Regions from separate parts of the Psychrilyobacter piezotolerans genome, predicted to be linked through region 2. Evidence: riboswitches for the same ligand, from Rfam matches in the RefSeq annotation. Region 2 holds a riboswitch; the other holds the start of a gene.
What was found. A riboswitch is a leader RNA that binds a small molecule or an ion and turns the genes downstream of it on or off. The one in region 2 is predicted to bind cobalamin.

Region 1: another riboswitch for cobalamin. It lies ahead of DYH56_RS05225 (sirohydrochlorin cobaltochelatase); the one in region 2 lies ahead of DYH56_RS02220 (ABC transporter substrate-binding protein).

The regions. Positions count from the first base shown of each region.
Region 1 is NZ_QUAJ01000007.1:3,952-8,290, reverse strand. Features, by position in the region: gene DYH56_RS05230 (FecCD family ABC transporter permease) at 1-479, opposite strand, end outside; gene DYH56_RS05225 (sirohydrochlorin cobaltochelatase) at 483-1,403, opposite strand; cobalamin riboswitch at 1,576-1,752, opposite strand; gene DYH56_RS05220 (ABC transporter ATP-binding protein) at 2,176-3,906, opposite strand; gene DYH56_RS05215 (GGDEF domain-containing protein) at 4,174-4,339, opposite strand, start outside.
Region 2 is NZ_QUAJ01000002.1:191,588-195,926, forward strand. Features, by position in the region: gene DYH56_RS02205 (RluA family pseudouridine synthase) at 1-106, opposite strand, end outside; gene DYH56_RS02210 (putative sulfate exporter family transporter) at 197-1,207, opposite strand; gene DYH56_RS02215 (hypothetical protein) at 1,310-1,489, opposite strand; cobalamin riboswitch at 1,507-1,679, shown strand; gene DYH56_RS02220 (ABC transporter substrate-binding protein) at 1,781-2,926, shown strand; gene DYH56_RS02225 (cobyric acid synthase) at 2,941-4,339, shown strand, end outside.

The DNA.
Region 1 (4,339 bases), on a different contig from region 2:
GCAGAAAAGAAAGCTCCTATTATTATCCCTCCTAATATTATAGAAGTGGGATTCATCTTCCTTTCAAAAGAACCCATCTGAATAACAACTGTCAGACAGAGGATTGCAAATATAAATGAAACTATATGTGTACTGAAAATTCCAAAAATTGTTATATTTAAGACTATAGCCAGCGCCGCACCAAATGATGCACCGCTGGAGATTCCCAATGTATATGGATCAGCCAGGGGGTTTAATAAAACCCCCTGAAACACCAATCCGCACATGGATAAAATTGAACCTATTAAGATCGAAGTGAGAATCCTCGGTAACCTCACTTCATGGATAATATACCAGTTAGGAGCTCCCTCCCCGCCTTTGATACTCTCCACCACTTCCTTCAATGGAATTTTTATATATCCCATTTGAAGGTAGAAGAATATTGAAAGGATTAATAGTATTATTCCAATTGTCGTCCATAATTTAAAATGTTTTTTCATAGATTAAAGGGGCTGCTTCCCATTTGCATATTCTTTCTTTTTGGCTAACATATTTTCTTCCTCATGAGTCAACCCGAATTCTGCATGTTCAACAAATATCTTCCTGATTTCCTTATTTTCCCCCAATCCAACCAGGTGAGCTTTTACAGTAAATCCATTTTTTTCTAACTCTTCCTTCATATCCACAGCAATATCATTGTTTGCATGATCTCCTGCTACGATCATAAACGGATATAATTCTACTTTTTTTATTTTAGCTTTCTTTAAACCCGCAATGACGTCATCCAATGCAGGATACCCTTCTACAGTTCCTAAAAATGCATTTTTAACCCCTTCACCGTGGAATACATGCTCCAGCATGGAATAAGCAGAGTTCCCAGGATGGTGGGTACCATGTCCGATAAATACCACAGCTTCATCTTTCTTTAAATTTTTATAAGTCGGCTTTAGTGCCTTAACAACCTCTTTATAATCCTCTACACTGGTAAGTAACGGAGTACTTACTTTTAGTACTTTAAAGTCTCCCTTATAGCTTTCTACTTCCGTTTTTAATGTTTCAGATTCAATAGCGTTCATAATATGGGTCCCCTGCACCAATACATGGGTATACCCGTCTTTTTTTAATTTCTTCAATGCTTCACTGGGGTTATCATAGGTAATCCCCTCATTTTCTTTGATTCTTCTCATAATTATTCTGGATGTAAAAGCAGTAACTACTTTAAAATCAGGATAATCAGCTTTAAATTCTTTCTCCAATGCACCTATAGTTTTTTCCCTTGTTTCAGGAAAAGTTGTTCCAAAACTCACCAGCAATATTGCTTTCTTCTCCCCCTTTTTCAGATCAAAATCATTTGATTTTGCTCCATTCGCAAATAAAGAGATCCCCATTGCCAACATTACCAACACCACTAACATTTTTTTCATTTTTTCTCCTCCTAAATTTAATTTTGAGAATAAAAACAACATGACGTTGCATCCAGGTAAGCATAATCCATGTTTTTCTAAACTTTTAAATAATAAAAAAGGCCCCTAAAACTTAGAGACCTAAAACATTTTATATACCAAAATACAAATGTCTACATCCTCGTCCTCGCAAGTTCGTAAAAATAATCTGGCAGGTCTCCTGACTTGACTTTACCCTACTCATAGCCCTTCCCGAATCACTTCAGTGGTATGCTATTTTCGTCCGTCTTACAGTGGCGGGACCGTGTAGGATTTTCACCCACTTCCCTTTTAATCGATACAAATCGAACCAAGATTATATTTTATTAAATTGTTACTGAATTTATACCATGTTTACTTTTTTTTTACAATATATTTCTTTTAACTTAACATTAATTTTATTGATTATAAATTAATTTTTTTTAATGAATTTCAAATACTTTTGACCCCGACTAAAATCTGACTGATACACGAGTATTAACTTTTTAATTAAATCTAATTTAATCAAAAAAGTTAAATGTGTTCCACCAATCCACACCAATTAAAGCCTATAAAACCTCATCACTAAGAAATAAGATAAAGAGGCTCACAAAGTATTTTTTCTTGATTTTAAACCTAGAAATTAATCTTCGTGTACCTCTGTGTTCTCTTTTCTTTGTGCTGAATCTATGTTGAATACCGTAATTCACGGTTAATGTCTTAGTTTTTTATCAGTTCTTCTCATCATCTTGAGAGCTTCTTATTAGTTAATTCTCTACCGGTAAAGTTTAGCATAGGATCCCTTTAATTTTAATAACTCTTCATGGGTTCCCGTCTCCACTACACCATCTTTATCCATAACCACAATTCTGTCGGAATTAATAATGGTGGACAGCCTGTGAGCTATAGTTATGGTGGTCCTGTCTTTAGATAATGTCATGAGGGCTTCCTGGATGAGTTTTTCCGTAATATTATCCAACGATGCCGTAGCTTCATCCAAGATTAAGATCTTAGGATTTTTTAAAAATATCCTGGCTATAGATATCCTTTGTTTTTGTCCTCCTGAAAGTTTTACCCCCCTTTCTCCTACCAGGGTATCAAATCCCTTTGGCAGGCTACTTATAAACTCATATATATTAGCTTTTTTAGATGCTTCTATTAATTCATCTCTCGTTGCACCCAGCTTACCGTACCCTATATTCTCCCCTATAGTTCCTCCAAATAAAAATGCCTCCTGGGGCACAATACCTATATTTTCCCGGAGGGAACTCAACTTTATCTTACTTATCTCCTTTCCATCTATGGTGATACTTCCAGAATCAATGTCATAAAATCTTGGAATCAGATTTGAAATAGTTGATTTCCCTACACCACTGGATCCGACTATGGCTATACTTTCCCCAGATTTTATTTTTAAATTGAATTTATTCAAAATCAGTGATTGGTCTTTATCTAATTCTTCAGATGATTTATTATAGGAAAACTTTACATCTTTTAGCTCTATATTCCCATTTATTTCCTTTAAAATCAATGGATTTTCTATATCTTTAATCTGCGGAATTATTTCCATCATCCCCTGAAATCTCCTATATCCTGCCATTCCTTTTTGATAACTCTGGACTAAGATCATCATCTTTCTGATAGGCTCCATAAATCTATAGCAGTATAGTAAAAAACTAATTAAAATACCATAGGTCAACTCCCCGTGCATTATTAAATAACCACCATAAAATACCACTATAAACTGCATAAGGTTCATAAATATATGGATTCCCGAAAAGAAAACAGCAGTGGTTCTATAAGTTTCTTTTTTAGCTTCTTGAAATTCCTGGTTTTTTTTCTCAAATTTATCTATTTCATGATTTTCATTGTTGAATAATTTTACTATCCTGACTCCGCCGATACTTTCTTCCGCACAGGAATTTATACCCGCTATCTTTATCCTGGTCTTCCCAAATGCCAGTTTCATCTTCCATTTTTGAGTGACAGCAAAATATATCATGAATGGAAGAACCGAAAATATAACCAGGGTCAATTTTACATTTAAGGTGACCATCAGTATAAATGCTCCTACCAGCCTGATTACAGCAATAAACAGGTCTATGGGTCCATGGTTGGCTAACTGCGATATTTCACCCAGGTCATTGACCAGTTTTGACATAATTACCCCCGTCTTGTTGTTGTCAAAATAACTAAAGGATAATTTTTGAATATGGGTAAACAGTTCTTTTCTCATCTGGGTCTCTATCTTAATTCCTAAAATATTTCCATAGTACAGCTGATAATAGCTGACTGCATATCTCAGCAGATACATGACTATCAATCCGCCGGAGATATAATAAAATGTTTTTAAGTCCTTTGCCGGGATTATTTTATCTATCATTATTTGAATTATTTTTGGAAAAGCCAAATCCAGCAGGGCCAGTAAAACAGCACACATTAATGTAAATATTAATAGTTTGATATAACATTTGTAGTATTTTATAAATGATCTTAATTCTTTCATTTTAGCTCCTATGTTTTAAATTTTATATTATATTATTATCGGTCTTTTATGAAATGGATTATATACAATTTTAAAATCATCTTATCATATCTTTTAAAATAAAACTATATCCTTCCTTTTTGAGATAAAAAAAAAGGAGAAAATTCTCCCTAAAATTTTTCTGATCTTACATGGAGTCCCTCTGGCAAATACATTATCATACTTTGTCATTGTATAATAACTTCAAAGGCACTATAGATCTTTGATGTTATGGATTTCTTTATCTCATCAACTTAAAAAAGAAGGGTTTAGCGGCAGAGGTGTCCTCTGTTTCTTTTCTGTTTTATTCTTATACATACTTTCATCTATTCTTTTTATGACTTCATCTAAACTCATCTTTTTGTCCTTAGAAAATTCCAATAGGCCATAACTAAATTCTATATCCAGTTTTGAC
Region 2 (4,339 bases):
ATGACTTAGTATACCCCTCTATTTTTTCACTTAAAAAAGCATCCAATCTTGTCCCTTTATCCTCAATCTCAGCTTTTAAATTTAATATCTCTCTTATTTCTCTCATAATTTATATTCTCCTTCTATTTTTTATAACACTAAGTATTCTTTATAATTTTGACACAGCTCACTAAGTAACCGTAAAGATTATTAATTTCTAATAAAACATCTTTACCAGCCCTGCTCCCAGGGCCAGCTGTACCACCATAAGCACCAGTGAGTATATGATCAGCCTTTTCCCGTTAACCAATAAAGTCCTTATATTTATCTTACCGCCTATTCCAATAAGTGCAAACATCAACAGATATTTAAAAGTATAGCTGAATATAAGTTTTAAATATCTAACTCCATCTATATACCACTGCAGATTTATTTTTTCTGTCCCATACTGCAAGGCTGTAAAGATAACTCCCACAACCATGAATCCTTTGACAAAAAAAGGCAGTTTTATTTTTTTTTTCTCCATTTTTTTTTCATCTGTAGATTTTTTCTTTTTTGTTCCGGCTATATAGATTAAAACCAAGGGGAAAAATAATAATTTTCCTGTTTTTATCAGGAGTGCCAGCCCCAAAGATTCCGCTCCAATACTATAAGCTGCAGGTATTATATGGATAAACGAACTCAGAGTCCCGCCTATATATAGAGCAGACTGGGTGGAATCAAAACCTAAAAATCTCGATATACCAGGCATGATCATCATGGCTGTCAGCCCTAAAATATTCATGGCAATGATAGCCAGGGCAAATTCTTCCTCTGGCTCCCCAAGTACTTCTGAAGTTCCGGCTATACTCGCTACCCCTCCAGATCCCAACAGCAATCCAAATTCTTCTTTTTCACCCATAAATTTAGCCACATATTTCCCCGTCAGCAGCAGCATCACAACCATTAAAAACACAAAACCTATAATTTTTACTCCTAAATCCAGAAGAATTATATAATTTACCTTCACTCCTAAACATGTAATTGCTATGGGTAATATTTTTTTGTTGGCAAAATTAAATCCAGGATAAAACTTGTATGCTTTTCTCCCTAAGAATAAATTTCCTACAACTATCCCCAGCATCAATGCTGTATTTATTTCATTCCATCCAAATTTTTTGGATATCCATATAGTCACAACGAGCAGAACTGCAGTTAAACCAAGACCTAATCTATCTTTTTTTACCATCCTCATCTCCTAGCTTTATTTTTTAACAACTAATATTATACCATAATTATGGAGATAATAGTAAAGGCAATTAATAGATACTGGAGAACTGTCATTTTATACTTAGGAGACTGAAAATTTCAAGAGGATTTTTCCCTTTAATCCCATGGCTTCACCTATTTCAATACTGTATGAAGCCACTGCTTCAGAATGCCCCTTTGTATATTTATCATGAAATTCCAATGCTGTGACAAATGATTGGACAATATCCTGTTGAAATTTTTGAGTGGTGATTTCCTTCAAAAAATGATAGAATATAGAAAATTATATCCACTATAGGTTCATTTTGATTAAAAGGGAAATGGGTTAAACCCCCATACGGTCCCGCCACTGTAAAAGTTATGAAACTACATGATCCACTAGATTTTTCTGGGAAGGAGTAGGAGTAAGGTAAAGCTTGAGTCAGGAGACCTGCCTAATGTGTTTTTATTTTTCTTGCGAGGACAAGGAGATGACTTTTACTATGTAAAAAGTTTTTTAGTACCTCAAAGGGTACTTTTTTTATTCTATAAAATATCATAAGGGGTTAAACATATGTCTAAAATAATCATCTATTTCCTCCTATTTATAAGTTCTTATTCTATGAATTATGTAAATATCAGCAGATTAGATACTCTGAGCAGGAAAGGTACTATATTCATGAGTATAAATTCATTTCACAAAATAGGAGTAGATTTAAACAGCTCAAAAGATACATTTATTTTAAATACAGATGTCGGGAAATATTACCTCAAAGGCAGCAGGATCATCACTCCACACAGGGAATACACATATCTGTCTGAACCATTTGTATCCCGGGGAAAATATTATCTTCCATTGGAACTTATTTTAGAATTAAATGGAGCCCACCTGGAAAACAATCGGATCATGAGATCTGTTGAACCTGAAAATCCGGATACTTTTCCTAAAAGGGTTATCTCCCTCTCTCCCGGTATTACAGAAAAAATATTTGCTCTGGGAGGAGAAGATCTCCTGGTAGGAAGAACATCATTTGCTGTATATCCAGAGGAAGTAGAAAATATTGATATTGTGGGAACTATGTTTGAGCCAAATTTGGAGGTCATGCTGGATAAAGATCCGGACATGGTCATCGCAGAGACTCATTTCAGGGAAAAATTGATGCTTACTCTAAATTCCTTGGAGATTGCAGCAACTAAATATCGCAGCCCTACAAATATACCAGAGATTCATAGGAGTATCGTAGATTTAGGAACTCTGCTGGGCAGACGTCCGGAAGCCCGTGGATTAAATGCCTCCTTAAAAGATAAGATCAGCTACACCAGATATATATTGAAAGATCAAGAAATCCCAAGGGTTTATTATGTTTTAGGCAGCGGTAAAACCGATATCACCCCGGGGGGGGATACTTTTATTAACTCCCTCATGGAATTAGCCGGGGGAGATAATATAGCCAGAGAAAAAGACGGATGGAGATATTCCTTGGAGGAGCTGATCCTGAATAATCCGGATATTATTTTTGGAAGCCAGAGAAGTATTGATAATATGTTAATGGAGGAAAACTACCGTTTTTTAACTGCCATTAAAAATAAAAAGTATTATATTATTGCGGATGACAGTATCTTTAATCTCCCCGGCCCCCGTGCTCTTACACAGGGGATCTATGAGATGGTAAAAATATTTCACCCTGAATCAGCTGAAAAATTAAAAAACAAATATTAAAAAGGAGAAAAATTATGAGACATAAAAAAATTATGATTCAAGGAACCGGATCTTCTACAGGAAAAAGTGTCATCGTAGCTGGTTTAGCCAGGATTTTTTATAAAGATGGTAATAAAGTAGCACCCTATAAATCCCAGAATATGGCTCTTAACTCATATATTGACAGAGATGGATTAGAGATGGGCCGGGCTCAAGTCGTACAGGCAGAGGCATGCAATACTCCTCCCCGGGCATATATGAATCCCATCTTAATGAAACCAAATTCCGATAATGATTCACAGATAATCATCGAAGGGATCCCCCATAAAAATATGGATGCCAAGGAATATTTTAAAAATACCGATTTTTTTAAGTCTATTGCTTTAAAAAACTATAAGATCATTGAGACTAATTACGATATAGGGGTTTTAGAGGGTGGCGGTTCTCCTGCCGAAATGAACCTTAGAGATGTAGACTTAGTCAACATGGGGATGGCAGAGTTAATCGACTCTCCCGTTATCCTTGTGGGAGATATCGAGAGGGGAGGAGTTTTTGCTTCCCTCTATGGTACTATCCTGATGCTGGATGAAAAAGACAGGAGAAGGATAAAGGGCTTGATCATCAATAAATTCAGAGGTGATATAGATCTTCTCATGCCGGGAATAGAAGACCTCACTGACAGACTCCTAAAAGCCGGGATAGATATACCTGTTTTAGGAGTTATCCCCTGGGTCCCTTTAAATATTGAGGAAGAGGATATCCTTACCAAGAAATTCGGTGAAAAACAAGGGAAAAATGACTTAAATATTGCAGTAATCAGACTGGATAAGATGTCAAATTATACAGATTTTGATGCCCTTTCATATTACAAAGACGTCAGCCTTAACTTTACCCTCTCAAAATCCGAGATTTGTGAAGCCGATATCATCATCATCCCCGGGAGTAAAAATACGATACAGGATCTCATTAAATTAAAACAATTAGGTATCGACAAAACTATCATTGAACAGAGTAAGAAAGGCAGGATCATAGTTGGAATTTGCGGAGGTTACCAGATTTTAGGCCAGGAAATTTTAGACCCATACATGATTGAATCCAAAGATAAAGTCATAGAGGGATTAGGACTTTTAGATATTACCACTACCATGGAGAAAGAAAAACAGACATTCCAAACCACTGAAAAAATCACTCACAACACAGGACTTTTGAAGGGATGTGACAATTGTAAGGTTTCCGGGTATGAGATCCATCAAGGGGTTACCCAGTCAAAGGAAAATTCTATTTTTGAAAATAAACCAAATTTAGGTGTTTTAAAAGATAATATTTTTGCCACCTATATCCATGGAGTTTTTGATAATTCAATATTTACCCGGACTTTTATAAATAACATCAGGATTTCTAAGGGGTTAGAACCTATAGATGATTATTTTGATT